DNA from 4 places in the Streptomyces sp. NPDC050121 genome. Region 3 is predicted to be linked to each of the others. Evidence: riboswitches for the same ligand, from Rfam matches in the RefSeq annotation. Region 3 holds a riboswitch; each other region holds the start of a gene.
What was found. Region 3 has a riboswitch for cobalamin ahead of ACIBTS_RS19215 (cobalamin biosynthesis protein). Riboswitches for the same ligand answer to the same signal wherever they lie in the genome.
Positions count from the first base shown of each region.

Region 1: linked by a shared signal. The riboswitch ahead of ACIBTS_RS42600 (prenyltransferase/squalene oxidase repeat-containing protein) and the one ahead of ACIBTS_RS19215 (cobalamin biosynthesis protein) in region 3 are both predicted to bind cobalamin.
Region 2: linked by a shared signal. The riboswitch ahead of ACIBTS_RS30625 (ribonucleoside-diphosphate reductase subunit alpha) and the one ahead of ACIBTS_RS19215 (cobalamin biosynthesis protein) in region 3 are both predicted to bind cobalamin.
Region 4: linked by a shared signal. The riboswitch ahead of ACIBTS_RS08335 (CbtB domain-containing protein) and the one ahead of ACIBTS_RS19215 (cobalamin biosynthesis protein) in region 3 are both predicted to bind cobalamin.

Region 1 covers NZ_JBITJV010000048.1:22,993-30,431, reverse strand. Annotated here, with positions in the region: gene ACIBTS_RS42620 (aldehyde dehydrogenase) at 1-739, opposite strand, end outside; gene ACIBTS_RS42615 (MBL fold metallo-hydrolase) at 825-1,850, shown strand; gene ACIBTS_RS42610 (nuclear transport factor 2 family protein) at 1,902-2,354, shown strand; gene ACIBTS_RS42605 (phosphotransferase) at 2,359-3,048, opposite strand; cobalamin riboswitch at 3,133-3,287, shown strand; gene ACIBTS_RS42600 (prenyltransferase/squalene oxidase repeat-containing protein) at 3,370-4,626, shown strand; gene ACIBTS_RS42595 (SCO2322 family protein) at 4,623-5,339, shown strand; gene ACIBTS_RS42590 (energy-coupling factor transporter transmembrane component T) at 5,346-6,449, shown strand; gene ACIBTS_RS42585 (ABC transporter ATP-binding protein) at 6,446-7,439, shown strand, end outside.
Region 2 covers NZ_JBITJV010000023.1:119,702-127,140, reverse strand. Annotated here, with positions in the region: gene ACIBTS_RS30650 (extracellular solute-binding protein) at 1-842, opposite strand, end outside; gene ACIBTS_RS30645 (GntR family transcriptional regulator) at 1,198-1,962, shown strand; gene ACIBTS_RS30640 (DUF3311 domain-containing protein) at 2,064-2,324, shown strand; gene mctP (monocarboxylate uptake permease MctP) at 2,321-3,949, shown strand; gene ACIBTS_RS30630 (GNAT family N-acetyltransferase) at 4,727-5,236, shown strand; cobalamin riboswitch at 5,272-5,429, shown strand; gene ACIBTS_RS30625 (ribonucleoside-diphosphate reductase subunit alpha) at 5,553-7,439, shown strand, end outside.
Region 3 covers NZ_JBITJV010000011.1:195,301-202,739, forward strand. Annotated here, with positions in the region: gene cobN (cobaltochelatase subunit CobN) at 1-850, opposite strand, end outside; gene ACIBTS_RS19210 (cobyric acid synthase) at 847-2,379, opposite strand; gene ACIBTS_RS19215 (cobalamin biosynthesis protein) at 2,376-3,329, opposite strand; cobalamin riboswitch at 3,427-3,570, opposite strand; gene ACIBTS_RS19220 (hypothetical protein) at 3,737-3,958, opposite strand; gene ACIBTS_RS19225 (anion permease) at 3,993-5,237, opposite strand; gene ACIBTS_RS19230 (class II aldolase/adducin family protein) at 5,437-6,153, shown strand; gene ACIBTS_RS19235 (alpha/beta hydrolase) at 6,196-7,332, shown strand.
Region 4 covers NZ_JBITJV010000004.1:262,679-270,117, reverse strand. Annotated here, with positions in the region: gene ACIBTS_RS08345 (MMPL family transporter) at 1-1,896, opposite strand, end outside; gene ACIBTS_RS08340 (VOC family protein) at 2,219-3,025, shown strand; cobalamin riboswitch at 3,188-3,342, shown strand; gene ACIBTS_RS08335 (CbtB domain-containing protein) at 3,381-3,602, shown strand; gene ACIBTS_RS08330 (CbtA family protein) at 3,625-4,383, shown strand; gene ACIBTS_RS08325 (histidine phosphatase family protein) at 4,481-5,083, opposite strand; gene ACIBTS_RS08320 (VOC family protein) at 5,380-5,808, opposite strand; gene ACIBTS_RS08315 (hypothetical protein) at 5,805-6,089, opposite strand; gene ACIBTS_RS08310 (winged helix DNA-binding domain-containing protein) at 6,416-7,439, shown strand, end outside.

The sequences.
Region 1 (7,439 bases), on a different contig from region 3:
GATTGCGGGCGGCCACCTCCATGACCCGCTTCCCGGCCGCGACCGAGCCCGTGAACGCGACCTTGTCGATGCCCGGATGCCCGACCAAGTACTCACTGACCTCGCGGTCCGCGGGCAGGATCGACAGCACGCCCTCCGGCAGCCCGGCCTCCCGCGTGATCTCGGCCAGCACATACGCGTCCAGCGGCGACTCGGGGGACGGCTTCAGCACCACCGAGCAGCCGGTGAGCAGCGCGGGCGCGAGCTTGGCGGCAGCCACGAACTGCGGGACGTTCCAGGGGACGACGGCCGCGACCACGCCCACCGGCTCGCGCCGCACGAGGATCTTCCCGAGCACACCGTCGCGGCGCTCCTCGTAGGTGAAGTCCCGGGCCACCTTGATCGCCGCGTCCCACACCATCATCGCGCCGAGGGCCTGCGCGAGGACGCTCCACGAGTACGGGGAGCCGTTCTCGGAGGAGATCACGCGGGCGATCTCCTCATGGCGCAGGGCGATGCCGTCCTTGATACGGGTGACCACGGCGATCCGCTCGTCGAGCGACATCCGCACCCAGGGCCCCTCGTCGAAGGCCCGCCGCGCCACGGCGACGGCCCGGTCCACATCGGCCGTCGACGCATGCGGCACCCGCCCGATGACCTCCTCGGTGTGCGGCGAGACCACCTCGATGACGTCCTTGCCCAGCGGGTCGGTCAATTCCCCGCCGATGAACAGCTGTCCGTGTTCCACGAGCTCGGCCATGGCCACTGCCTTCGTTTCTGACGGTGTTTCAGAAACTGATACCAGTTCTAGTTATAGTGGGCAATGGCCGGGAGACGGAGGGCAGATGACGAAGGCGTTCGATCACGGCGGGGGTGTGCGGTCGCTTCGGGTGCCCATTCCGGACAACCCGCTCGGGCACACGCTCGTCTACGTCGTCGACACCGACCGCGGGCCGGTGCTGATCGACGCCGGATGGGACGATCCCGCCTCCTGGGACGCCCTCACCGCCGGTCTCACGGCCTGCGGTACGGACGTCGCCGAACTTCACGGTGTCGTCATCACCCACCACCACCCCGACCACCACGGCCTGTCGGCCAAGGTGCGGGATGCGTCCGGGGCTTGGGTGGCGATGCACGCGGCGGACGCGTCGATCGTGCGGCGGACCCGGGAGACCCGCCCCGAGCGCTGGTACACGTACATGGCCGACAAGTTGGCCGCCGCCGGCGCCCCCGACGAGCACCTCGCCCCGCTGCGCACGGCCCGCCGCCGTACGCCGCTCGGCTTCTCGCCCGCGCTCCCCGACCGCGAGATCGTCCCCGGCGAACTCCTGGACCTGCCCGGCCGTCGGCTGCGCGCGATCTGGACCCCGGGCCACACCCCGGGCCATGTCTGCCTCCACCTGGAGGAGAGTCACCCGGCCGGACTTGCGGGCCACGGCCGCCTGTTCTCCGGCGACCATCTGCTCCCGGGGATCAGCCCGCACATCGGTCTCTACGAGGACCCCGACGACGCGACGGTCACCGATCCCCTCGGCGACTACCTCGACTCGCTCGAACGCGTCGGCCGGCTCGCCCCCGCCGAGATCCTCCCCGCCCACCAGCATGCCTTCACCGACGCCCCCTCCCGGGTACGGGAGTTGCTCACCCACCACGAGGACCGCCTCACGGACCTGTCGTCGCTCCTGGCCGAGCCCCTCACCCCCTGGCAGCTCGCCGAACGCATGGAGTGGAACCGCCCCTGGCAGCAGATCCCCTACGGTTCGAGGACCATCGCGGTCTCCGAGGCCGAGGCCCACCTGCGCCGACTCGTGAAACAGGGCCGCGCGGAGGCGGTGGCGGGCAGCGAGCCGGTGACGTACGTGGCGGTGTAATGCGCTCGCGGTGCGGAACGGCCTGCTGATACCAACGGCAGCATGGAACCCATGGATCCCTTGGAACGCCTTCTCGTCGAGCGGGCCTGCGAACGTCTCGTCGTCGACTTCGTCCACCGGCTCGACCTGGGTGAACCCTCCACCGTGGCCGCTCTGTTCACCGAGGACGGCAGGTGGGAATGGCCGGCGGGCGAGCGTCTGATCGAGGGGCGGGCGGCGCTGCGCGGGTATTTCGGCTCGCGCCCCACCGACCGGCTCTCCCGCCGTCTCATGTCGAACATCCTGGTCACGGTCACCGCGCCGGACACCGCCCTGGCCACCTCGTACTTCTCGACGCACCGGGTCGACGGCTACGAGGGCGGCATCGTCCCCGCCGGACCCCCGGTCCAAGTCGGGCACTACGAGGACGCGTTCCGGCGAGTCGACGGGACCTGGCTGCTGGCACGCCGGCTGCTGCACCTCCCCTTCGGCGGACCGACACCCCGCGCTGAGCGGCCTGTCTGACCCGTCAACCACCCGTCCGACTCATCAGCGACCTGATCAACTCACCGGCCGGGGCGAGGAGTTCCGTTTCCTCGGTGCTCATCGTCGGGTTGGCCGCGCGCCGACGCAGGGCCTCGGTCAGGCCCTGCTCGGTGAGGTCGGAGGGGTCGACGAGGAGGGCGGCCAGCATCGTGCGGGCGGGAGCGGCGATCGACTGGGCGGAGACGGCGACCTGGGCGAGGATCACCGCGGACATCCCCCAGTCGAGCCCCGGGTCGCCCTCCTCCGCGTTGGCCCAGTCGATGACCCGCGGGCCGTCCGGCGTGAGGATCACGTTGTCGGGGTGGAGGTCGAGGTGCAGGATGCGGGCGTCCGCCGAGCCAGGCCCCGAGACCCGGCCCGGGACGGTGTGCAGCGCGCGCAGCAGCCTCGCGAGTACGGCCCCCGCCTCCTCGGCGTCCAACGTGCCCGCCACGAACGCCTGGAGCATCGTCGGCCCCTTCAGCCGCTCCATCACCAGGTCGGTGCGCGAGCCGTCGGGCGAGGGTCGTACGGCGGGCGCGGGGTAGCCGTACTCCCGTACGTGCGCCATCACCGCGCCCTCGGCGGCGGCGTCGCCCCACCCGTCCCGGTCCCGGCGCAGCACCCACGCCTCGTCGATCTCGTACACGTCGGCCGTGCGACCCGAGCCGAGCAGTCTCCCCGTTACTGGCATGAACATGAACCTACCTCCACCCACCTCCGTCCGGCCCGTCCGCCCCATCCGCCCCATCCGCAGCCACCCCTCAGGCCGTTCGCTACCTGCCGGTAGAGTGACGGCGTCGTCATCACGCCCGTACAGGGAGAAGCCGGTGTAATTCCGGCGCTGTCTCGCAACCGTAGAGCCGGATCGCCCGGTCCGGAACGTGACCGGCTCACGTGCGTCGGCAGCCCGCCGTCGCACGCACCGTCGAGGTATACGGAGTCGAGCCGCCGGGGTCGCCCCGTGCTGCCCGCCTCCGTCGACCTCCCGCACCGGGAGAGGCACCCGCCGATCATGAACGTCCGCCGCAGCGTCACGGCCCTGGCCCTCGCCGGCGCCACCGCCGTCGCCCTGGGTGCCGCCGTCCCCGCCGTCGCCGTCACGCCGTCCCCCGCCCCGTCGGTGGCGATACCCGACGGGCTGTACGGCACCACCGACCCGACGTACGACGGTGTCTGGCGCCAGTCGCTGGCGTTGCTCGCGCAGCGGACCGTGGGCGTCACGCCCGCCGACCGGGCCGTGGCCTGGCTGGCCGGGCAGCAGTGCGCGAACGGCGCCTTCGCCGCCTTCCGCGCGGACACCGCGAAGCCGTGCGACGCCAAGCTGATGGTGGACACCAACAGCACGGCGGCCGCGGTCCAGGCGCTGGCCGCGCTCGGCGGCCACCGGGCGGCGACGGAGAAGGCGGTCAGCTGGCTGAAGTCCGTCCAGAACGCGGACGGCGGCTGGGGCTACTCCCCCGGCGGGGCCAGTGACGCCAACTCGACGTCCGTCGTCGCGGGCGCGATGGCGGCGGCCGGGCAGCGGCCCGCGGAGGTGAAGAAGGCCCAGAAGTCGTCGTACGACGCTCTCCTGAAGCTCTCCATCGCCTGCGACAAGGCCGGTGGCGGCGCGTTCGCGTACCAGCCGGACAAGAAGGGCGGCCTCGCGGCCAACGCGGACGCCACGGCGGCGGGCGTGCTCGGCGTCCTCGGCAAGGGGTTCGTGACGACGGCGGGCAAGGCGCCGGCACCGATGAACGGCAACAGCTGCGGCAACTCCCCCGCCCCCCTCACCCCGTCCGAGCTCGCCCGCGACGGCTCGGCCTACCTCGTCGAGGCGATCAGCAACGACGGTCATCTGACGTCCGCCCTGCCCGGCGCCGCGGACCAGCCCGACTACGGCAACACCGCCGACGCGGTCGTCGCCCTCGCCGCACAGGGCTGGACCGCGCAGGCGAAGAAGCCCCTGGCCTGGCTGGAGCGGAACTCCGCGGCCTGGGCCAAGCAGAGCGGCCCCGCCGCCTACGCCCAACTCCTCTTCGCCGCCCACGCCATGGGCGCCGACCCCCGTCATTTCGGCGGCACGGACCTGGTCGCGCAGCTCAACGCGACGGGACCAACCCCGCAGACCACAGCCACGGGCAAGGCCACGCGGCAGGCCGCCGAGTCCGAGAGCAAGGACGACTCGGATTCCGGTTACAGCGTGTGGTGGATCGTCGGCGTCTTCCTCGTCGCCGGCATCGGCATCGGCTTCCTGATCAGCGGCCGCGGCAGGAAGCAGCAGCCGTGACGCGCCGGACCCTGCCCCCGTTGTTGCTGACCCTGACGTTCCTCCTCCTCGCGACCGCCGCTCAGGCTCACGCCGCCGGCTACCGCTACTGGTCCTTCTGGGACCGCGCCGGCGACCAGTGGACGTACGCCACCCAGGGCCCCTCCACCGCGCGTCCCGCCGACGGCGACGTCCAGGGCTTCCGGTTCGCGGTGAGCGCCGACTCCCAGGACGCGTCGCAGCCGCGCGGCACGGCCTCCTTCGCGGCGATCTGCGCGAAGACGCCCGCACAGGACGGCACGAAGCGGGTGGCCCTGGTCATCGACTTCGGGACGACGGCCGACGCCCCGTCCGGCGAGAGCCCGCCGTCGCCGTCGCCGCGCACGGCCTGCGCCCGGGTCGCACCCGACGCGACGACGGCCGAGGCGCTCGCCGCGGTCGCCAAACCGCTGCGCTACGACACGAACGCCCTGCTGTGCGCGATCTCGGGGTATCCGCGGACGGGGTGCGGCGAGCAGGTGTCCGGGAAGGGCAAGCCCGGGACGGACAAACCGGGGACGAGTGAACCGGGGACGGAAGGTCGGGGGACGGAGAAGCCGACGGCCACCGAGAAGTCCGGCAACGACGGCGGCGGCCCGTCGCTGGGCCTCTACGCCGGCGCGGCGGCCGTCGCGGGGTTGGGCGCGGCCGCGCTGTGGCAGGCGCGGCGGCGAGGATCCCGCCGGGATGGCTGACGGCTGATGGGTGATTCCCGCTCCCACCCGCAGCTCCACCCCGCCGCCTGGTGGCTCTGGGCCCTCGGCCTCGGCACCGCCGCCACCCGCACCACCAACCCGCTGCTCCTCGCCCTCCTCCTCACCGTCTCCGCGTACGTCGTCACCACATGCCGCCCGGACACGCCCTGGTCCCGTTCCTACTCGGCGTTCCTGAAGCTCGCGCTGGCGGTGCTCGTCATCCGGCTCGTCTTCGTCGTCGCTCTGGGCTCCCCCATCCCCGGCACGCAGGTGCTCGTCACCCTGCCCGAAGTCCCGCTGCCTCACTGGGCGCAGGGCATCCGGCTCGGCGGCGCGGTCACGGCCGAGGGCCTCCTCTTCGCGTTCTACGACGGTCTGAAACTGGCCACGCTCCTCGTCTGTGTGGGCGCGGCGAACGCCCTGGCCAGCCCCTCCCGTCTGCTCAAGACGCTGCCCGGCGCCCTGTACGAGACCGGAGTGGCGGTGGTCGTGGCCCTCACCTTCGCCCCGAACCTGATCGCGGACGTCCACCGGTTGCGTGCGGCCCGCCGTCTGCGGGGCCGTCCGGACCGGGGTGTGCGGGGCCTGCTCCAGGTGGGCCTGCCGGTGCTGGAGGGCGCGCTGGAACGCTCCGTCGCCCTCGCCGCAGCGATGGACGCCCGCGGGTACGGCCGTACCGCCGACGTCGCCGCCCCCGTCCGTCGGACGACCGCCGCGCTCACGCTCGGCGGGCTGCTCGGCGTCTGCGCGGGAACGTACGGTCTGCTCACCGCCGCGGGCGGGACGTACGGCGTGCCGGTGTTACTCGCCGGGGTCGTCGCGGCCGTCGCCGGACTGCGCCTGGGCGGCCGGCGCTCGCCGCGCACCCGGTACCGTCCGGACCGCTGGACGCCGCGTGCCTGTCTCGTCGCCGTCTCCGGCGGCGCGGTCGCGGCGCTCCTCACCGTCGCCGCGTCGGCCGCCCCGGCGGACCTGCACCCCGGCGTCGTCCCCCTGACGGCCCCCGCCCTCCCCCTCTGGCCGGCGGCGGCCGCACTCCTCGGCCTGCTGCCCGCGTTCGTGGCCCCCTACCTTCCCCATGTTCCCCATGTCCCCAAGGAGCCGTCGTGATCCGTTTCGAGAACGTCTCCGTGACGTACGACGGCGCCCCTCAACCCAGCGTCCAGGGCGTCGACTTCACGATCCCGGAGGGAGAACTCGTGCTCCTCGCAGGACCGTCCGGGGTCGGGAAGTCGACGCTGCTGGGCACGGTCTCCGGGCTCGTGCCGCACTTCACGGGCGGCACCCTGCGCGGCCGGGTCACGGTCGCCGGCCGTGACACCCGCACCCACAAGCCGCGCGAACTCGCCGACGTGGTGGGGACGGTGGGGCAGGACCCGCTGTCGCACTTCGTGACGGACACGGTCGAGGAGGAACTCGCCTACGGAATGGAGTCGTTGGGCCTGCCCCCGGAGGTGATGCGCCGGCGCGTCGAGGAGACCCTCGACCTGCTCGGCCTGGCCGGCCTACGCGACCGCCCCATCGCCACCCTGTCCGGCGGCCAGCAGCAGCGGGTCGCGATCGGCTCGGTCCTCACCCCGCACCCCCGGGTGCTCGTCCTGGACGAGCCGACCTCCGCGCTCGACCCGGCGGCCGCGGAGGAGGTCCTCGCCGTCCTGCTGCGCCTCGTCCACGACCTCGGTACGACGGTGCTGCTGGCGGAACACCGTCTGGAGCGCGTCCTGCAGTACGCCGACCAGGTCGCCCTGCTCCCCGCCCCCGGCGCGGCTCCGGTCCTCGGCGCCCCGGCGGGCGTCATGACCGTCTCCCCGGTGTTCCCGCCGGTGGTCGGCCTGGGCCGCCTGGCGGGCTGGACCCCGCTGCCACTGACCGTCCGGGACGCCCGACGAAGGGCCGGTGACCTGCGGGAACGCCTGGAGAGCGCGAGGGGAGGGGCTGGCCGGGCGGCACCCCTGGCGCCTCGCGAGGTTCCGCCGCCGCCCGTGCCGGGCCCCGCCGGACGACCCGCCCGCCGCCTCTTCCGCCGCCCTCCGCCCGCCCCGTCCGCCTCCGTCCCCGCGCCGCCCGCCGAGGCCCGCTCCCTCGCCGTCCGCCGGGCGG
Region 2 (7,439 bases), on a different contig from region 3:
TCCTCGGAGGTCGCGCCCTCCCAGGCCGCGCCGAAGATCATGCCGGACTTGCCCTGGCCGTAGACGATGTAACGGTCGGACTCGTCCTTGGTCTTGTCGCCGTGCATGTACGTGTCGACGACGTTCTTGAAGTCGGTGAGGCCCTTGATCGACTCGGGCGAGGAGAGGTTGGCCTTCCACTGGCCGCCGTCCTCCTTGGCGATGGAGCCGCCGGCGTCGTAGACGAAGGACATGGCCGCATACCAGTCGCGGGTGGGCTGGTACCAGGCGGAGAACTGGTCGCCCTCCTTCTTCTGGACCTTGTCCAGGGCGGCGGTCAGCTCCGCGTACGTCTTCGGCGTGGACGTGACGCCCACCGAGGCGAAGAGGTCCTTGCGCCAGTTCCCGACGCGGCCGCCGGCGTAGTACGGAACGCCGTAGGTCTTGCCGTCGTACGTCACGGAGGCCTTGAGGCCGTCGAGCCAGGCGGAGGAGTTGTCGAACTTGGCGGCGTCCAGGGGGGCGAAGGCGCCCTTGACCATGTAGCCGAGCATCTCGGTGTTGCCCATCTCGACGACGTCGGGGGCCTTGTCGGTGGCGAGGACCGCGTCGAGCTTGGTGTTCTTGTCCGGCCAGCCGTAGTACTCGTGGTTGATCTTGACGCCCGGGTGTGCCTTCTGCACCGCGGCGTCGGCGGCCTTGACCAGGTCGGGCCAGTTGTTCTGCGCGTCGACGGTGAGCCAGACGGTCAGCTCCTTGGCGTCGGCGCCCTTCGAGTCCCCGCTCCCGCTGTCGTCCCCGCACGCCGCGAGGGAGACCATCATGCCCGCGATACCGATCGCGGCTATCAGCTTGCGCTTCACGCCATCCTCCTCAGGGATGCCACACCCCCCGCCCACGGGTCGGGACCTGAACCCAACCTGGACCTGGACCAATGGTGTAGACCAGTGCGCAGAGCTTGGCTCAGGCCAATAGGTCTGTCAAGGGTGGTCGAACCCCCTCCGACCAGCCGTTATTGGACCTACATATGCAGGAACCTTTAAGTAAGAAGCTGTCGAAAACATCGCCGCCGACGGGGGCTGTGCCGGTAGACCATTTGCTTGGTGGACTAGACCAGCAATGGTTGCGACGGTATACAGAGAGGATCACGGAACGGCGCGGCGGCATCGCCGCGGCCGTGCCACGATGTGACCCCATCCGTAGCCGGGAAGGCAGGCCATGAGCACCGATGTCAGCAGTGCGGAGAACGAGGGTGGGGCGACCGTCCGTACCGCGCGCGTGCCCAAGTACTACCGCCTGAAGAAGCACCTGCTCGACATCACGGAGACACAGTCCCCGGGCACTCCGGTCCCGCCGGAGCGCACCCTGGCCGCCGAGTTCGACACCTCGCGCACGACCGTCCGCCAGGCCCTGCAGGAACTCGTCGTCGAGGGCCGGCTCGAACGCATCCAGGGCAAGGGCACGTTCGTCGCCAAGCCCAAGGTGTCCCAGGCGCTCCAGCTCACCTCGTACACCGAGGACATGCGCGCCCAGGGCCTCGAACCGACCTCACAGCTCCTGGACGTCGGCTACATCACCGCCGACGACCGCCTCGCCGACCTGCTCGACATCACGGCCGGCGGGCGCGTGCTGCGCATCGAGCGGCTGCGCATGGCCAACGGCGAGCCGATGGCGATCGAGACGACCCACCTCAGCGCGAAGCGCTTCCCGGCGCTGCGCAGGTCACTGGTCAAGTACACGTCCCTCTACACGGCGTTGGCCGAGGTCTACGGCGTCCATCTCGCCGAGGCCGAGGAGACCATCGAGACCTCCCTGGCCACTCCGCGCGAGGCGGGCCTCCTGGGCACCGACGTGGGCCTGCCGATGCTGATGCTCTCCCGCCATTCGCTGGACAAGGACGGCCAGCCGGTGGAGTGGGTGCGGTCGGTCTACCGGGGCGACCGGTACAAGTTCGTGGCGCGCCTGAAGCGGCCTGCCGAGTAGAGGCTCTGTGGAGGGTCTTCCGCTGGGCTTATCCGTCACTTACATTGCCTGCGCATTACATCTGTGATCAAGGCGATCAGAGTGAGGGGACGGAACCGCCGATGTCCGACGAAGAAACGAGGGAACCGGTGGTGACGCCTGTGCGCGTCGTCATCGCCCTCTGTCTGATCGCGCCCTTCGTGGCGATGCTGTGGGTGGGTTCGTACGCGAAGGTGGATCCGGCGTTCATAGGGATCCCCTTCTTCTACTGGTACCAGATGCTGTGGGTGCTGATCTCCACGGCGCTCACGATGATCGCGTACAAGCTGTGGCAGCGGGACCAGCGCGGCCGCACGACCCAGGGCGGGGGTGCGTCGAAGTGAACGACGGCGTGAACGGCGTGGCACTCGCCGTCTTCATCTTCTTCTTCCTGGCCGTCACGGCCATGGGCTTCCTGGCCGCGCGCTGGCGCAAGGCCGAGAACGAGCACAGCCTGGACGAATGGGGCCTGGGCGGCCGGTCGTTCGGCACCTGGGTCACCTGGTTCCTGCTCGGCGGCGACCTGTACACGGCGTACACGTTCGTCGCCGTGCCCGCGGCGATCTACGCGGCGGGCGCGGCCGGCTTCTTCGCCGTGCCCTACACGATCCTCGTCTACCCGCTGATCTTCACCTTCCTGCCCCGCCTGTGGTCGGTCTCCCACAAGCACGGCTACGTCACGACCTCGGACTTCGTGCGAGGGCGCTGGGGCTCGAAGGGCCTGTCGCTGGCCGTCGCCGTCACCGGCATCCTGGCGACGATGCCGTACATCGCGCTCCAACTGGTCGGCATCCAGGCCGTGCTCGACGTGATGGGCGTCGGCGGCGGCGAGGACACCAACTGGTTCGTGAAGGACCTGCCGCTGCTGATCGCGTTCGGCGTGCTGGCGGCGTACACCTACTCGTCCGGACTTCGGGCCCCCGCGCTGATCGCGTTCGTGAAGGACACGCTGATCTACATCGTCATCGCGGTGGCGATCATCTACATCCCGATCAAGCTGGGCGGCTTCGACGACATCTTCGCCAAGGCGGGCGAGGCGTTCAGCCGGACCAACCCGGCCACGGGCAAGCCGCGCGGCGCGCTGGCCCCGGCGGAACCGGGCCAGTGGACGTACGCGACGCTGGCGTTGGGCTCGGCTCTGGCGCTGTTCATGTACCCCCACTCGATCACCGCGACGCTGTCCTCGCGCAGCCGGAACGTGATCCGCCGCAACACCACGATCCTGCCGCTGTACTCCCTGATGCTGGGCCTGCTGGCCCTGCTGGGCTTCATGGCGATCGCGGCCGGCGTCAAGGTCACCAACGGGCAGCTGGCGATCCCGCAGCTGTTCGAGGACATGTTCCCCGACTGGTTCGCGGGCGTGGCGTTCGCGGCGATCGGCATCGGCGCGCTCGTGCCGGCCGCCATCATGTCGATCGCGGCCGCGAATCTCTTCACCCGCAACATCTACAAGGACTTCATCAAGCCGGACGCGACGCCCGCGCAGGAGACGAAGGTCTCCAAGCTGGTCTCGCTCCTTGTGAAGGTGGGGGCCCTGGTGTTCGTCCTCACCATGGACAAGACGGTCGCCATCAACTTCCAGCTGCTGGGCGGCATCTGGATCCTGCAGACCTTCCCGGCCCTGGTCGGCGGCCTCTTCACCCGCTGGTTCCACCGCTGGGCGCTGCTCGCCGGCTGGGCGGTCGGCATGATCTACGGCACCTTCGCCGCGTACGGCGTGGCCTCCCCGACCCAGAAGCACTTCGGCGGCTCGGCGAAGGAGATCCCGGGCATCGGCGAGATCGGCTACATCGGCCTGACGGCGTTCGTCCTCAACGTCGTCGTCACCGTGGTCCTCACCTTCGTCCTGAAGGCGGCCAAGGCCCCCGAGGGCGTCGACGAGACAAAGCCGGAGGACTACACGGCGGACGCCGGGGACGCGGGGGTGCAGGTGGAGCTGCCTCCGGCGACGGCGGGCAGCGCCCACTGACGGCCCGACAGGCCAGGGCCCGAGCTCACGGGGAAGCACGCCCCAGTCGCGGGTCCGGCCGGCCATCACGTCCCAGAAGCGGTCCACTTCCCGGACGCGCATGCCGACCCAGTGCGGGGTCTTCCTGCTCAGGATCCCGGGGAAGCAGCGGCGGACCGGCCGGGGAGCAGGGCCTGCTGCCGGCGGCAGAACGGCTCGCGGATCTCTCCCCGGGGCACCGAGCCCCGGGGAGGGTGGGGGCAGAGCTGGAACTTGCATCAGGCAGACATGTGGAGCCCGGTACGGGCGGGAGCGAGGTACCGGGCTGCATGCCCGGCTGCAGCAGTTCGCTGAGCCGCACCAGGACGGCGGCCTTCCCCGCGCCCACGCCGCCGACGAGCAGACAGGGCCTGTAAAGGCCCTCCGCGCACCACGCGACGATGGCCGGCACGGCGATCAGCCAGACGAGCCTGTCAGGTTCGCGTAGGAGACCCATCGGCGCCACTTCTTGGGGCGGGTGACGCCGCGGCGGGCCTCCAGACGCCTCGGCAGTCGGTGCCGGCGGGCGAGGACGACGCCCCGACGCGGTGACAGCCGCATCTCGGATCGAGCGTCGCCATCGGCGCGTTGCGCGGCCGTTGCTTGCCGGGCGGGTGACGAACGCCCCTGGTCACGGTGTGTTCTGGAGGGCGACAACGCCTACCTCCATGGAATCACTCCCGCCACGCCCCGCGACTCGGCCGCCGCGTCGCGAAAGTCACGAGCCCGCGGGCGCGGGCGTCCGGCAGACTCGGGCCCATGGACATCGTGATACGGCGGGTGGAGAACGGCGAGTTCGAGGCGCTCGGCGAGCTGACCGCCCGCGCCTATCTGGACGACGGTCTCCTCGACTTCGGAGAGAGCGACCCGTACCTCCACAAGCTCAAGAACGTCGCGGAGCGGGCGTCGGCCGCCGAGGTATTCGTGGCCGTCGAGGGCGGCGTCCTCCTCGGCGGAGTCACCTTCGTCCCGGGCCCGGGCAACCTCATGACGGACATCGCGGGCCCCGGGGAGACCGAGATCCGTATGCTCGCGGTCGGCCGTACCGCTCGTGGCCGGGGCGCGGGCGAGGCTCTGGTGCGGGCCTGCGTCGAGCGCGCGCGAGCCGTCGAGGGCTGCACCACCGTCGTCCTGTCGACCCAGCGCACCATGTACGCCGCCCACCGCATCTACGAACGTCTCGGCTTCGTCCGTACACCCGAGCGGGACTGGAACCCCGTCCCGGAGCTGGGCGACTTCACTCTCCTCACCTATAAGTTGACGCTCTGAAACCACCTCGACACAACATCTGGGGGTGGCGTGACAGGCGAGCACAAGATGTATGCTCGTGCTCGCTGTCGCCACAGGGGAATCCGGTGCGAATCCGGAACTGTCCCGCAACGGTGTACTTGTGCACATCTGTATTCAGAACAGCCGCGCACGAGCGTCAGTCCGAGGACCTGCCGACAGCGTGCCCGGCCCATCAGGTCCGGGTGCCCTGACGTCCGGGCCTCGTGGAGTGGGCCGGTGGACGCGACGCCCCGTGCGCTCGTGTGCTGCCCCCTGCCCTCCGCCAGGTCCACCGCCGAGCGAGGGAGAGCCTCACGTGACCATCGCGCCAGCCGAACCGGCTTCAGTGACCGAGCTGGAGACCGACGGTCCCGGTACCGCGTTGCTGCGTACCCTGACCGAGCTGACCGCCGACCTGCCCGACGCCGACCCCGGCCGGGTCGCCGCCGCGGCCCTGCGCGGCCGGTCCGCGCGGGCCGACGAGGCGGAGCTGCGCGAGCTGGCCACGGAGGCGGCCGCCGGCCTGATCTCCGAGGACCCCGCCTACTCGAAGCTGGCCGCCCGGCTGCTGACCGTCGGCATCGCCGCGGAGGCCGCCTCGCAGGACGTCACGTCGTTCACCACGTCGGTCGCCGTCGGCCACCGCGAGGGCCTGATCGCGGACCGCACCGCCGAGTTCGTGCGCGTCCACGCGGCCCGCCTCGACGCGCTGGTCGACGCCGACGCCGACGACCGTTTCGGCTACTTCGGTCTGCGCACCCTGCACAGCCGCTACCTGCTGCGGCACCCGATCACCCGCAAGGTCGTCGAGACACCCCAGCATTTCCTGCTGCGCGTCGCCTGCGGCCTCGCCGAAAACACTGCGCCCAATTCAGAAGCGGGCGTCCGCTCCCTTGACGAGGTCGCCGCGCTCTACCGGCTGATGAGCCGGCTCGACTATCTGCCGTCCTCCCCCACCCTCTTCAACTCCGGTACGCGGCACCCCCAGATGTCCTCCTGCTACCTCCTCGACTCCCCGATCGACGAGCTGGACTCCATCTACGACCGCTACCACCAGGTGGCCCGGCTGTCGAAGCACGCCGGCGGCATCGGACTGTCGTACTCCCGCATCCGCAGCCGCGGTTCGCTGATCCGCGGGACCAACGGGCACTCCAACGGCATCGTCCCGTTCCTGAAGACCCTGGACGCCTCCGTCGCCGCCGTGAACCAGGGCGGCCGGCGCAAGGGCGCGGCCGCCGTCTACCTGGAGACCTGGCACTCCGACATCGAGGAGTTCCTTGAACTGCGGGACAACACCGGCGAGGACGCCCGCCGTACGCACAACCTGAACCTCGCGCACTGGATCCCGGACGAGTTCATGCGCCGGGTCAACGCCGACGCCGACTGGTCGCTGTTCTCCCCCTCCGACGTGCCCGAGCTGGTCGACCTGTGGGGCGAGGAGTTCGACGCCGCCTACCGCAAGGCGGAGGCGGACGGTCTCGCGAAGAAGACCATCCCGGCCCGTGACCTGTACGGCCGCATGATGCGTACCCTCGCGCAGACCGGCAACGGCTGGATGACCTTCAAGGACGCCGCCAACCGCACCGCCAACCAGACGGCCGAGCCGGGCCATGTCGTGCACTCCTCCAACCTGTGCACGGAGATCCTGGAGGTCACGGACGACGGCGAGACGGCCGTGTGCAACCTGGGCTCGGTGAACCTCGGCGCGTTCGTCGACGCCACGGCCGGCGACATCGACTGGGAGCGGCTGGACGAGACCGTCCGCACGGCCGTCACCTTCCTCGACCGGGTCGTCGACATCAACTTCTACCCGACCGAGCAGGCGGGCCGCTCCAACGCCCGCTGGCGGCCGGTCGGCCTCGGCGCGATGGGTCTGCAGGACGTCTTCTTCAAGCTGCGGCTGCCCTTCGACTCGGCCGAGGCGAAGGCGCTGTCCACCCGGATCGCCGAACGCATCATGCTCGCCGCATACGAGGCGTCCGCCGATCTCGCCGAGCGCAGCGGCCCGCTGCCCGCCTGGGAGAAGACCCGGACCGCCCGGGGAGTGCTGCACCCCGACCACTACGGCGTCGAGTTCACCTGGCCGGAGCGCTGGGCGGCGCTGCGCGAGCGGATCGCGGCGACCGGCCTGCGCAACTCGCTGCTGCTGGCGATCGCGCCCACCGCCACCATCGCCTCCATCGCCGGCGTGTACGAGTGCATC
Region 3 (7,439 bases):
GCCCGTCGAACTCCGGGATGGCGACCTGCATCGCCGCGTCCATGGGGGACAGGGCGGCGTCGGACCCGTCCCACGTGCTCTTCGACGACGTCAGGCAAAGCCCTTGCAGGACCGGCACGTCGAGGTCGGCGAGCGCCCCGATGTCCCAGGCCTCCTCGTCCCCGCCCGCCGAGGCCTGCGAGGCGTGCGTGCCGCCGGCGGCGAGGACGGTGGCGACGAGCGTGTCGGTCCGCCCCAGGATCTCGTACAGCCCGGCGTCCGCCCCGCGCAGCGAACCGCAGTACACGGCAAGGGCGTTGGCGCCGCGGGCCTCGATCGCGTCGCACAGGGTGTCCACGAACGCGGTGTTGCCGCTCAGCTGGTGGGCCCGGTAGAAGAGCACGCCGACGGTCGGCCGCCCCTCGACGGACGCCCGCTCGCCGTGGACGCCGTACTCGGGCATCTTCTGCGGCTCCAGGAACCCCTCGCCGGTCAGCAGCACGGTGTCGGAGAGGAACCGGGCGAGTTCGGTGAGGTTGGCGGGCCCGCCCTCGACGAGGTACTTGAGGGCCTCGGCCACCACGCCGGCCGGCACCGACGACTCGGCCATCAGCTCGGCGTCCGGCACGGTCTCGCCGCCCAGCAGCACGGTCGGCACACCTGACGCCTTCAGCGCGGCGAGCCCGTCCTCCCAGGCCCGCTTCCCGCCGAGCAGCCGGACGACGGCGAGGTCGGCGCCGTCCAGCAGACCGGGCAGCTCCCGCGTCACATCCACGCGGGTCGGGTTGCCGATCCGGTAGTCGGCGCCGGAAGCGGATCGGGCCGCCAGCAGATCGGTGTCGGCGGTCGACAACAACAACACTGTGCTCATGCGGGCGCTCCCGGTGGAATGAATGGCAGTCCTTGCGGCGCGCCCGACTCGATGAGCCGCCAGAGCGCGTCGGTGTCCGCGTGCTGTTCGATCAGGTCGCCGAGCCGGTCGAGCTGCTCCTCGCGCAGCCCGGCGAACGAGGTGTCGGCGGCGGGCACGAAACGCCGGCCCGCGGCGGCCGCCACCTCGCGCAGGAACGCCCGCCGGAACCCGTCCGACTCCAGCGAGCCGTGCCAGTGCGTGCCCCAGGTCTGGCCGACCCGGCAGCCGTCGAGGCTGTGTCCTTCGCCATCGGAGATGAACGGCTCACCGCCCGTGACGTCGGCGACCCCGTGATGGATCTCGTACCCCTCGACCGGCTCGCCGAGGGCTTGACCGACGGGCCGGGTGAGGGTCTTCTCGCGGGCGAACCGCACCCGCACCGGCAGGACGCCGAGCCCGTCGACCTGCCCGCGCCGGCTCTCGACGTCGTCCTCGATGCGCTCGCCGAGGATCTGGAAGCCCCCGCAGATGCCGAGGACGGGCCGCTGCTCGGCGGCCCGCCGCCGCAGGGCGTCGGCGAGGCCGCGCTCGCGCAGCCACTGAAGGGCGCGCACGGTCCCCCGCGTCCCCGGGACGACGACCAGGTCGGCATCGGCCAGTTCCTCGGGCCGGTCCACGAACCGCACGACGACGCCCGGTTCGGCGGCCAGCGCGTCCACGTCCGTGAAGTTCGACATCAGCGGGATCGCGCAGACGGCGACCCGCAGCACATCCTGTCCGACGGGCGGGGCGGTGTTCGACTCCCGGATCGTCCCGCGCAGCGAGACCCGGAGCCCGTCCTCCTCGTCGATCCCGAGGCCGTGCCGGAACGGCAGCACGCCGTACGTCCGCCGCCCGGTGAGCCCGTGCAGCATGTCGAGGCCCGGCTCCAGCAGGGAGACGTCCCCGCGGAACTTGTTGACGAGAAACCCGGAAACGAGTTTCTGGTCCTCGGGGGAGAGCAGCGCGACGGTCCCGAAGAAGGAGGCGAAGACCCCGCCCCGGTCGATGTCGCCGACGACGAGGACCGGGAGCCCGGCGTTGCGGGCGATCCCCATGTTCACGATGTCGGTCCGCCGAAGATTGATCTCGGCAGGAGAGCCGGCCCCCTCACAGATCACCGCGTCATACGTGCCCCGCAACTCGGCGAGACAGTCGAGAACGGTTCCCAGGAGTTCCCGCTGCCGGCCCCCGTGGTACCCACGGGCACTGAGCTCGCCCACCGGCTTCCCCAGCAGCACCACCTGACTGCTCTGCTCGCCGCCGGGCTTGAGCAGCACGGGATTCATCAGGGCGGTCGGCTCGACCCGGCACGCCTGCGCCTGCATGGCCTGCGCCCGCCCGATCTCGGCGCCCTCGCGCGTCACGAACGAGTTGAGGGACATGTTCTGCGCCTTGAACGGCGCGACCTTGACGCCCTGCCGCACCAGCCACCGGCAGATCCCGGCCGTGACGACGCTCTTGCCGGCGTCGGAGGTGGTGCCCGCGACGAGGAGTCCCCCGCTCATGTCGTCCGCCCCTTCCCTGTCGTGACGATGGCGCGCGCGGCGACGGTGACGCCGAGCGCCAGCAGGCCGACGCGGCGCGAGAGCCGTGCGGCGCGTTCGATGTCGGGGGCGACGACGGGCCGCCCGGCCGCCCCGTTCAGCACCGGCCGGTGCTCGATCCGGCCGCCGTACGACAGCGTCCCGCCCAGCCGCACGCCGAGCGCGCCCGCGAAGGAGGCCTCGACGGGCCCGGCGTTGGGGCTGGGATGCCGGCCGGCGTCCGCCCGCCAGGCCCGCAGCGCGGCCCGCGGATCATCCCCCGCGACGGCGGCCAGTACGGCGGTCAGCCGCGCCCCCGGCCACCCGGCGAGGTCGTCGAGCCGCGCGGAGGCCCACCCGAACCGCCGATACCGGGCCGACCTGTGCCCGACCATGGCGTCGAGGGTGTTGACGGCCCGGAACCCGAGCAGCCCCGGCACCCCGCCGACGGCCCCCCACACGAGCGCCCCCACGACGGCGTCGGAGGTGTTCTCGGCGACGGACTCCACGACGGCCCGGGCTATCCCGTCCGCGTCCAGCGCCTGCGGATCCCGCCCGCACAGATGCGGCAGCCGTTCCCGGGCGGCCTCGACGTCCCCCGCTTCGAGGGCCCGCCCGATGGCGCGGGCCTCCCGGACGAGAGAGGTCCCGCCGACGACGGCCCAGGTGGCGGCGGCGGTGAGGCCGAGAGAAGCGGCCGAAGAGGGACGTACGGCCTTGCGGGCGACGGCTCCCAGGGTCACGACCCCACCGGCGCAGACGACGGTGTGGACGGCCCCCCAGCCGCGGTGGTCGCGCCAGAGCACCCGTTCCACGGCTGCGGCCGCCCGGCCGAACACGGCCACCGGATGCCCCCGGCGGGGATCGCCGAGGAGCAGGTCACCGAGGAGGCCGGCGGCGGCGCCGTACGCGTGAACGCGAGCGGCATGCACGGGCTCAGCCGGCCGTGGGGTCGGGCAGCGACCTGGTGCTGTGCCTCAACGGCCAAGCGGGCATGGCGATATGTCCTCACTCAGGGTGTCCACGCCCTGGTTCGACGAGACCGGCGGCGAGAGTTCCTGGCTCCCGGGGCTTACTACCCCGGTGACAGTGGCGGGACCGCGCCGGATTCGCACCGGCTTCCTCTTCTGCCGCCGTACATGGCTCGGGCAGTCCACCACGGGCCCGGAAGGGCCGTCAACTTGCTGTTGACCTGCGCGGGGAGAGTGTGCAGAACCCCACATCGGCCCGGTCCCACGGCGCGCGGAGCATGACTCGGCCCTGCCTGCGGCCGCCGATGTGGGCGACCGCAGGCAGGGCCGGGTGAGGAACCTGTACGGCTCAGGCCACGATCTACGCCTCAGGCCACGATCAGGGAGATCCCGTAGGCCACCGCCGCCGCGCACGCCGCGAAGCAGGCGTACGCGCCCGTCACCGCGAGAGCGGCCGAGCCGCCCTCTGCGGTGGCGCGTTCCTGGCGGGACAGGCCCATGACGCCCAGGGTGAACAGGGTGACGAGGCCCACGGTGACCGCGAGGCTGACACCGAAGACGGAGCCCAGGGCTGCCCAGTCGATCTTCATGCTGGTTCTCTTCCTTCGTACCGGGTGCGTGGGCTCAGACGGCCGCGGCCGGGGGAGCGGCCGGCTCGGTGGGCGCGGTCGCCGGGGACGGGATCGTGGCCGTCAGGTCCTCGGCCACCGTGCCCGTCGGAGGCGGGGTCACCGCCGCGATCGCCGTGGTGATCACGCCCGGGGACTCCTCGGGCTCGTTGACGTTGGACGCGTCGACGACCTCACGTCGCGAGATCTTCCAGATCGCCGCGCTGGACGCCACCAGGAAGACGGCCACGACCGCCGTGCCCCAGTCGCCCAGGTTCGTGACCGACTCGGCCAGCGCGCCCACCAGCGCCGCCGCCGGCAGCGTCAGGCCCCACGCCACGAACATGCGGGTCGCCGTCGACCAGCGGACCACGCCGCCCTTGCGGCCCAGACCCGCGCCCATCACCGCGCCGGAGACCGAGTGGGTGGTGGAGAGGGAGAAGCCGAGGTGGGAGGAGGCCAGGATGACCGTGGCCGCGCTGGTCTGGGCGGCGAAGCCCTGCTGCGGCTGAAGGTCGGTCAGGCCCTTGCCCATGGTGCGGATGATGCGCCAGCCGCCGAGGTAGGTGCCGAGCGCGATGGCCAGGCCCGCGGAGAGGATGACCCAGACCGGCGGGTCGGAGTCGGGGGCCACGGCGCCGCCGGCGACCAGGGCGAGGGTGATGATGCCCATCGTCTTCTGCGCGTCGTTGGTGCCGTGGGCGAGGGAGACCAGGCCGGCCGAGGCGATCTGGCCGGCCCGGTAGCCCTTCTCGGCGGCCTTGCCGTCGGCCTTCTTGCCGAGGGTGTAGGAGAGGCGGGTCGCGAGCATCGCGGCGACGCCCGCGACGATGGGCGCCGCGATCGCCGGGATGAGGACCTTGGTGACCAGCGCGTCGCCGTGCACCGCGTCGAAGCCGGCCGAGGCGATGGTGGCGCCGATCAGACCGCCCATGAGGGCGTGGGAGGAGCTGGAGGGCAGGCCCACCAGCCAGGTCAGCAGGTTCCAGAGGATCGCGCCGACCAACGCGGCGAAGATGACCTCGGGACGGATGCCGGTCTCGTCGACGAGACCCTTGGAGATCGTGTTGGCGACCTCCACGGAGAGGAAAGCGCCCACCAGGTTGAGCGCGGCGGACATGGCCACCGCGACCTTGGGCTTGAGTGCACCGGTCGAGATGGTCGTGGCCATCGCGTTGGCGGTGTCATGAAAACCGTTCGTGAAATCAAACGCGAGTGCGGTTACCACCACAATCGCGAGGATCAGCGAGAAGTTTTCCATTTACCCAGGCAATCGTTCGAAGTCATCGGTCGGTTGACCGTAGGAAACCTGAGTGAACGGAAGATGAACTGAGGGGGGCTTCGGGGTGTCCGATGTCGGGGTGACTGTGCGGTCCGTACGGCTACTCGCCGCCCGCGAGCCGCTCCGGCCGGGTCGCGCAGCCGTTGAAGAGATTCTGGTCACCCGGCAGGATCGGGGCATGGCTGAGCAGCGGCGCGACGGGCGGGGGTCCCGGGACGCGCGGGACGGTATGTGGAGTGCGGCCCAGGCGCGGGCCTGGGAGGCGCTCGTGACGACGGCCCGCCGCACGGTGAGCGACGGCCTGGTCGTCGGCACCTCCGGCAACGTCTCCGTGCGCGTCGGCGACACCGTGCTGGTCACCCCGTCGGGCGTGCCCTACGACCGGCTCACCCCGGACGATGTGACGGGCGTCGACCTCACCGGTCGGCAGGTGCTCGGCGCCCTGGCCCCGACGAGCGAACTGCCCATGCACCTCGCCGTCTACCACACCACCGACGCCGGTGCGGTCGTCCACACCCACGCCGTGCACGCCACGGCCGTCTCCACCCTCGTCGGCGAGCTTCCCCTCGTCCACTACATGGCGGCCGCGCTCGGCGGCGCCGTCCGGGTCGCCCCCTATGCGACCTACGGCACCGAGGCGTTGGCCGACAACATGCTCGCGGCCCTCGCCGACCGCACCGGCTGCCTCCTGCAGAACCACGGCACCCTCACCTACGGCGCCACCCTCGACCAGGCCTACGACCGCACGGCCCAGCTGGAGTGGATGTGCCGGCTGTGGCTGACGGCCTCTTCGCTGCCCGGCCGCAGTCCCACCCTCCTGACGGAGGAACAGGTCGCGGAGGCGGGGGAGCGGCTGCGGGCGTACGGGCAGCGGCCTTGGTCCCGTCGGGGGTGAGCTCCACTGGCCGGTCGCGACGATGGCCAGGAGACTGGACGGGTGCGCACTGTCAAAGCGACGGCCGCCGCCGTCACCGCAGCCCTGGCCGCCGGCGCCGCCAGTGTTGCCGTCGGCCGGTTCGCCAGCGACGCCGCGCTGAAGGCGCCGCCCGGCCGGCCCCTGCCCACCGAACCCCGGCTCACGGTGCACCGCACGGCCGCCGGCCAGATCACCCTCACCCGCGACCTGGCCGCCCTGCGCCCCGGCACCCACGGGCTCTCCGGCAACGGCTCCCACGCGGTCGTCGGCGCCGTCCTGCCCACCGCCGCGCACTCCGCCGACACCGTCGTACGCCGCCTGGAACGCGTCACCCACGGCACGCTGAACCCCGGCGACGCGGTCTGGCTCACCCCGAATCTGTACGTCGGCGACCCCGGCAGCGCCCTCGGCCTCGACCACGCCGACATCGACGTCCCCGGCGAACTGGGCAGCCTGCCCGCCTGGTTCGTCCCCGGCGCCCGGCGCACCTGGGTGATCGCCGTGCACGGCCTGGGCACCACCCGGGAACACGCCCTGAACGTCATGGGTTTCCTGCACCGCCGCCGCTTCCCCGTGCTCGCCCTCGCCTACCGCGGCGACCTCGGCGCACCCCGCTCCCCGGACGGGCTGAATCACCTCGGCGCGACCGAGTGGCGCGACCTGGACGCGGCGATGCGGTACGCCGTGCGCTACGGCGCCGAACGCGTCGTCCTGCTCGGCTGGTCCACCGGCGCCACCATGGCCCTGCGCGCCGCCGCCGACTCGGGGCTGCGCGACCTCGTCTCGGGGCTCGTGCTGGACTCACCGGTCCTGGACTGGCGGACGACCCTGCGCGCCCTCGCCGCCGCCCGGCACACCCCCGGCCCGCTGCTGCCGCTCGCCGTCCGCGCCGCCGAGGGCCGCACCGGACTGCGCGGCGGCCCCGGCGACGACGGCGACGCGGCCGCCGACCCGGCCCGGCTGACGGTCCCGACCCTGATCGTGCACGGTCCCGACGACACCGTCGCCCCCTGGGTCGCCTCCCGCCGCCTCGCCGCGCGCCGGCCCGACCTCGTGGCCCTGCACACCGTCCCGCAGGCCTCGCACGGCGCCATGTGGAATGTCGCCCCCGCCGCCTACGAGGAGGCCCTGCGCCGCTTCCTCACCCCCCTCATGTGAGCCCGTGGCAGAGCCGCCCGGACCGGTCGCGACCGTTCCGTTTAAGCCCGTACCACTGGCCTGAACACGTCTCCCCACCCTTCGCGGGACCCCGTGCGTTGGCCAGT
Region 4 (7,439 bases), on a different contig from region 3:
CCGGAAACCGGTGACGACCGCCTGGGGAGCCCGGTCCCCGTGGACGTACGCCTCGCGCATCCGGGCCACCAGGAACACCTCGTAGTCCATCGCCAGGCCGAACACGATGCCAACCAGGAAGATCGGCATCAGGCTCATGATCGGACCGGTCTGCTCCACGCCGAGCAGCTGCGCGCCCCAGCCCCACTGGAAGACCGCCACGACCGAGCCGAGGGCGGCCAGCACCGACAGCAGGAACCCGAAGGCCGCCTTCACGGGCACCAGCACGGAACGGAAGACCACCAGCAGCAGGAGCAGCGCGAGCGCGACGATGACGCTCAGATAGGGCACGAGGGCGGCCTGCAGGGCCTGGGCGACGTCGATGTCCATCGCGGTGCTGCCGGTGACCTCGAACGTCGCCCCCGTCGTGCGCTCCAGCTCGGGGCGCTCGGCGCGGATGGTCTGGACGAGGTCCTTGGTGTGCTCGTCATTGGGTCCGGTGGCGGGCACCGCCGAGAACAGCACCGTGTCTCCGGCCTGGTTGAACCGCGCCGGGGACACGGACACGACGCCGCGGGTCGCGCCGATCTCCTGGGCGATCCGGGTCGCGGCCGCCTTGGGGTGGTCCGCTCCCCTGACGTCCGCCACGATCGTCAGCGGCCCGTTGAAGCCCGCGCCGAAGCCGTCCGCGAGCGCGTCGTAGGCGCGCCGTTCCGTGGACGAGACGGGCTTGGACTCCGCTCCCGGCATGCCCATCTCCAGGCGCGTGGCCGGCAGGGCCAGGGCGCCCAGGCCCGCGATGCACACCAGCAGCACGGCCAGCGGGCGGCGCAGCACGAACCGTGCCCAGCGGGAGCCGCCGTTGTCGGCCGGCCGAGCCGGGCCGCCGCCCTTGCGCGCCCGACGCGAGAGCACGGCGTCCGGCCACATGCCGAGCAGCGCGGGGACCAGCGTGAGGGCGATCAGGACGGCGACGACCACGGCGCCCGCGGCGCACAGGCCCATCTTGGTCAGCATCGGAACGCCGACCACCGACAGGCCCGCCAGCGCGATGACGACGGTGAGGCCTGCGAAGACCACGGCGGAACCGGCCGTGCCGACGGCGAGGCCGGTCGCCTCGCGCGGTGCGTGGCCGCCCGCGCGCTCCTCCCGGTAGCGGGAGACCACGAACAGGGCGTAGTCGATGCCGACCGCCAGTCCCAGCATCGTCGCGAGCGTCCCGGTCGTCAGGGACAGCCCGAAGGTGCTGCCGAGGGCCATGATCGAGGCCATGCTGATCCCCACGCCCGTGACGGCGGTGAGCAGGGGGAGACCCGCGGCCGCGAGGGAACCGAAGGTGATCAGCAGGACGACGGCGGCCAGCGCGATGCCGATGGCCTCGGAGGAGCCGCCCGCCGCGGGCTGCTCGGCGAGCGCCGTGCCCCCGACCTCGACCGTGAGGCCCGACTCGCGCGCCGCGTCGACGGCCCTCTCCAGGGCCGTCTTGTCGGCGTCGGTGAGATCGGCGGCCTTGACCTTGTAGTTCACCGTGGCGTACGCGGTGGAGCCGTCCTCGCTGACCGCGCCCGCCGTGAACGGGTTCACGGCGCTCGCGACCCGGGGTTCGTCGCCCGCCTCGGTCACGAGCGTGTCGATGGCGGCGCGGTGCCCCGCCGCGGTCACCTTCTCGCCGTCGGGGGCCACGAACACGATGCGCGCGCCCGCCCCGTTGGCGTCCGAGCCGGGGAAACGCTCTCCGATCAGGTCGAACGCCTTCTGTGCCTCGATGCCGGGCATGAACGACGTGCCGTTGTCGGAGGCGGCGGGAGCCTTGGCGGCGCCGAACCCGACGGCGCCGAGGATCACCGCCCAGAGCAACGTCACGAGCCAACGCCGCTGGAAGGCGGTCCGGCCCATCCGGTACAGGAAGGTAGCCACGAGAAACGGTTCTCCAGGTCTGGGTTCGGGTGGACCACCAGCCTGGCCTGCGGGGGTGCGCCGGGGCATCGTGCTCGTGCTCGCACTTCCGCCTGGTGCCGACGCACCAAGTGACGGCCTGTTGTCATCCTCGAGGAGGACAGCCGGATACGGCCCGAGCATGAGACGGGGCCCGCAGCCGCAGCCACAGTCGCAATCCGGAGCCGCGGTCCGGAGCCGGGGAGCGGAGCCGCGGTCCGGAGCCGCTTTGCCGACGCGCGATTGTCAGTGCCGGGTGTCAGGCTGAGGTGTCAGGACCTGCGACCTGCGAAAGGGAATCGCCGTGATCACCACCGACCTCACTCCCGGCTCCCCCTGCTGGATCGACCTCGGCGCCCCCGACGTCCGGGCCGCCGCGGACTTCTACGGCGCGGTGCTGGGCTGGGAGTACGAGCCCATGGGGGGCGAGGGGGAGGAGATGCAGGGCGGGATGTTCCGCAAGGACGGCAAGACCGTCGCCGGGCTCGGCAAGCTGACCGAGGAGGGCGCGCGCTCGGCCTGGATGATCTACTTCACCGTCACCGACGCGGACGCCACGAGCCAGGCCGTGGAGCGCGGCGGCGGCACGGTGCGGGTGCCGACGCGGGACCTCGAGGACTGGGGCCGGATGGCGCAGTTCAACGACCCGCTGGGCGGCCAGTTCGCCGTCTGGCAGCCGGGGAAGGACTCGGGCTTCGAACTGGCGGACAAGCCGGGCTCGTTGTCCTGGACGGAGCTGTACACGAGCGACGCCGGGGCCGCCAAGGAGTTCTACGCCGGTGTCTTCGGCTGGCAGTTCGGCGACATGGAACTGCCGGGCGGCGGGGGCACGTACACCCTCGTCACGCCCGCCGGTCAGCCCGAGGAGCGCATGCAGGGCGGCCTCATGGAGGTCGCGAAAGAGGACCTCGCCCTCGCGCACGGGCGGCCGTACTGGCACCCGGTCTTCGCCGTCGCCGACTGCGACGCGGCGGTCGCCGAGGTCAACGGGAACGGCGGCAGCGTGCAGATGGGGCCGGCGGACGCGGAGGGCGTGGGCCGGCTGGCCGTCTGCCTCGACCCCTCGAATGCGGACTTCGTGCTCCTCACGCCGGCCGAGGCGACGCGATAGCCGCCGACCGGACGGCGTGCGCCCAGGCCCCGGTGTGATTCCGGCTGCGGCGGGCGGCTCCCGGGCAGGGGTGAAACCGGTGGTCCGCAGCCGTACGGGACGGGTGATACGGGCCACTTGGCGGGCGAGAGCGCGATCACGCCAGGTGGGGCGCTATTGGCCATGAACCCGACACACGGTACCGTCGCTCTGATATCGACGACGGCATCACGGAAGCCGGTGGGAATCCGGCACGGTCGCGCCACTGTGGTCGATGCGCCCTTTCTCGACACGGGGGCGCATCGCGAGTCAGACCCGGGACCGTCGTCCTGTGCACCACCGAGATGGGACGCGAACTCCCAGAGGAGGCCCTGCCATGGCTCAGCATGTCGCCCAGCCGACCGTCAACAACCCCGTCGTGCCCGCAAAGCTGCCGCTGAAGGACATCGCCCCGTGGGCCGTCTTCTTCGGCGTCCTGATGCTGGTCCTGCTGTACTTCGTCGGCGCCGAGCAGGGCGCCACCTCCGTCGTCTCCGGCGAGAACGTCCACGAGTGGGTGCACGACGCCCGCCACCTCCTCGGCTTCCCCTGCCACTGACCTGAGGGACGCCGCAACCCCGATGAACTCCGCAACGGTAAGAAACCTGCTCGTGCGGGGCATGCTCGCCGGCCTCGGCGCCGGCGTGCTCGCCCTGATCGTCGCCTATTTCCTCGGCGAACCGTATGTCGACAGCGCCATCGGCTTCGAGGAGTCCCACGCCGCCGGTCACGAGCACGAGGTCGAACTCGTCTCCCGCAGCCTGCAGTCCACCGCGGGGCTGGCCACGGGTGTGCTCCTCTACGGGGTGGCGTTCGGCGGTATCGCCGCCCTCGTCTACTGCTTCGCGCTCGGCCGCGTCGGCCGCTTCGGCCCCCGGGCCACGGCGCTGCTGCTGTCGGGCACCGCTCTGCTCGCCGTGTACGTCGTCCCGTTCCTGAAGTATCCGGCGAACCCGCCGTCCGTCGGCGACGCGGACACCATCGGTAAGCGCACCACCCTGTACTTCCTGATGATGGTGCTCAGTGTGCTTCTCGCGGTCGCCGCCGTGATCGTGGGCAAGCGGCTCGCGCCGAAGCTGGGCAACTGGAACGCCACCGTCGCCGCCGTCCTGGGCTTCGTGCTGGTCATTGGGCTGGCGTACGAGTTCCTGCCCGTCGTCAACGAGGTACCGGCGGACTTCCCGGCCACGCTGCTGTGGCGGTTCCGGCTCTCCGCGCTCGCGATGCAGGTCACGTTGTGGGCCGGCTTCGGCCTGGTCTTCGGTGAACTGGCCGAGCGAGCGCTGCACCCGAAGCCGTCCGGCGTGTCCGCGGGCTCGGCGGCGGCGGCCCCGCACTGACAGGTCCGACACCAAGTTCAACAGCATGGTGCGACACCACGGTTCAACACCCCGAGAGGGCCCGCGGAAGTGTTCGCGGGCCCTCTCGGGTTTCTCGTCATGAGCCGTCGGCGTGCGGCTCGGACGGGTCCAGCGGATGGCCGATCCGCAGGTTCCAGCGGCCGCTTCGCCCACTGATCGTGGTGGCCGTCAGCGGCGGTACGTCGACCCGCCAGAAGGCGGCCGGGGGCGCCCCCAGCACATGGACCACCACGGCTCGTACGACCTCCGGTTCGACGACGGCGAGCGTACGGCCGCCCATGTCCTGGGCCGTCTCCAGCCAACGCCGCACCCGCCCGCACAACTCCTCGACGGACTCCCCGCCATGGGGTGCGGACGCGGGATCGGCGAGCCAGCGGGCCACCGCCTCCGGCTCCCCGGCGCCGACCTCGGCGAGCGTCAGGCCCCGCCAGCGCCCCACGTCCAGCCCCGCGAGATCGGCCGGCTCCGCCGACTGCGCCGCGTCGAGACCGAGCGCGGCCGCCGTCTCCCGGCAGCGCACGCTCGGAGAGGCGACGACCCGCGCGGCCGTGGGCAGGGTTTTGGCCGCGCCCCGGGCCCGGGCCTGCCCGGCGGCGTCGATCGAACCCCCGTCGTCGAAACGGCCCTGCCGCAGCGACGCGTTCGTCGCAGGCGAGACGAAGGTGACACGACTGGTCACTGGGCGGCTCCTCTTGGTCCGGTCACGGCGTGGTCCTGGCGTGGTCCTGATATGCGCTCACCGTGGGCCCAGAAACCGTATGTGCGGGCGGTCGTCGGGGCCGGTGCGGGTGACGCTGGCGCGAACGCCGTACACGTCCGCGACGAGGGTCTCGGTGAGCCCGGACCGCGATCATGCTCCAGTGGCCGGTGCCCCGCCCGTCGCCCTTACCGCTGCGCGTCAGCTCCGGAGTCACACCGGATTCCCTGACCCGCGCACGTACGGATACGCACATGGGTACGACTGGCCTCGGCAAGCTACCACAGCCCCCCGGCCGCACGTCCTGGACTCGCGACGAGTTCGACCTCGAAGCCGTCCTCGTTCTCCAGATAGGCGGCGCAGTGCTGTCGGCCGCCGGCGTAGGGGTGTCGCTCGGGGAACATCAGGCGCCAGCCGTGCTGCGCGGCGTCGGCAGCCAGCCTCTCGACCATGGCGGCGTCGTCGACGTGGAACGCCAGATGGTTCAGCCCCGGGCGGCAACGGTCGTGCTGTTCGGCGGTGAGGGCCGGGGACTGCTCGATGACCAGATAGGTCGCCCCGAGCCGCCAACTGCGCCCACCGCTCCAGCTCTGGAAGAGGGTGTGCCCCAACGCCTCCAGCAGCCAGCCGAACGAGGTGACGGCGCGGTCGAGGTCCGGCACCCACAGCTCGACGTGATGCAGCGTGCCGTGCGTCGGCCGACTCACTTCGCGTCGCCCGCGGTTACCGGACCCGCCGGGCCTCCTGCGCACAGTGCGTGGTCGATCAGCACGCCGGCCGCGTTCTCCCGGGCCAGGATGTGCGCCGGGGTGTCGCCGCGTGCCTCGGACATGGAGACCACGGCGCTTCGGCTGCCGTCGCCGGTTACGCCCAACTGCTGCGTGGGGGAGGGCCCGGCGGGCTGGGCGAAGGCGGTGGTCACCTCGGCGGCGAGCAGCACGGCGACCCCGAGTGCCATGGCGAGGTGCTTTCGCGGAGTGGACGTCATGAGCGCACGCTAGGGCCTGTCCGGCGGATCATGCCGCAGAGGCGGGGAATGGCACGCCCCCCGCTCGGCTTCGCTCGAGCGGGGGGACCCCCATCGCGTCGACGCCCTCCTGCGCCTTGCAGCTGCACGCACCATTCCCCGCTCACCTGCGTCGATCAGGCGCCGCTGCTCTCCTGCGACCTGATCCGCCGGACAGGCCCTGGTTTCGCCGCCGACGGGGGCACGATCCGGCATACCCAGCACGGGCAGGGGGACATCCCCAGCGCGCCCCGGCCCGGGTGCCTTGAGGACAGCAACTGTCCTCATTCCGCGTTAGCTTGCCCTGCATGACGAAGACGACGTCCCCGGCGGCCCCCGTGCTCGGCGCCCGCGCCCTCAACCGCGCCACCCTCGACCGGCAGCTGTTGCTGCGTCGCTCGTCGCTGTCGGCCGGGGCCGCCGTCGAACACCTGCTCGGACTTCAGGCGCAGAACGTCAAGCCGCCGTACTACGCGCTCGCCGCCCGCCTCGACGGCTTCGTCCCGGAGAAGCTGTCGACGCCGATGGCCGGCCGCGAGGTCGTCCGCATCGTCAGCATGCGCTCCACCATCCACGCCCATACCGCCGACGACTGCCTGACCCTGCGGCCGTTCGTCCAGCCTGCCCGCGACCGTGAGCTGACGTACTTCCGCAAGGGCCTGGCCGGCGTCGACCTCGACCGGCTCGCCGTCCTCGCCCGCGACCTCGTCGAGAGCGAACCGCGCACCATGAAGCAACTGCGCGAAGCGCTCTGCGTGGAGTGGCCGGACGCCGACCCCCGGTCCCTCGCCGTCGCCGCCCGGTGCCGGCTGCCCCTCGTCCAGGTCACCCCGCGCGGGTTGTGGGGCAGGAGCGGGCAGGTCGCGCTGACCACCGCCGAGCACTGGCTCGGCCGGCCCGCCGCACCGGCGCCCGCGCCGGACGATGTCGTCCTGCGCTACCTGGCCGCCTTCGGCCCGGCCTCCGTCAAGGACATGCAGACCTGGGCCGGCCTGACCCGACTGCGCGAGCCCTTCGAACGACTCCGCCCCCATCTGCTCACCTTCCGCGACGAGCACGGCGTGGAACTCTTCGACCTCCCCGACGCCCCCCGCCCGGACCCCCAGGTCCCGGCCCCGCCGCGCTTCCTCCCCGAGTTCGACAACCTCCTCCTCTCCCACGCCGACCGCACCCGAGTCGTCCCGCCCCAGTACTGGGGCCGCAGCTGGCAGGGCAACCAGGCCTACTGCACGCTCCTCGTCGACGGCTTCCTGGCGGGCCTGTGGAAGCTGGAGCGGGACGCGCTCGTCATCGAGCCCTTCGGCCGCCTCACCAAGGCCCAGCGGGACGAGG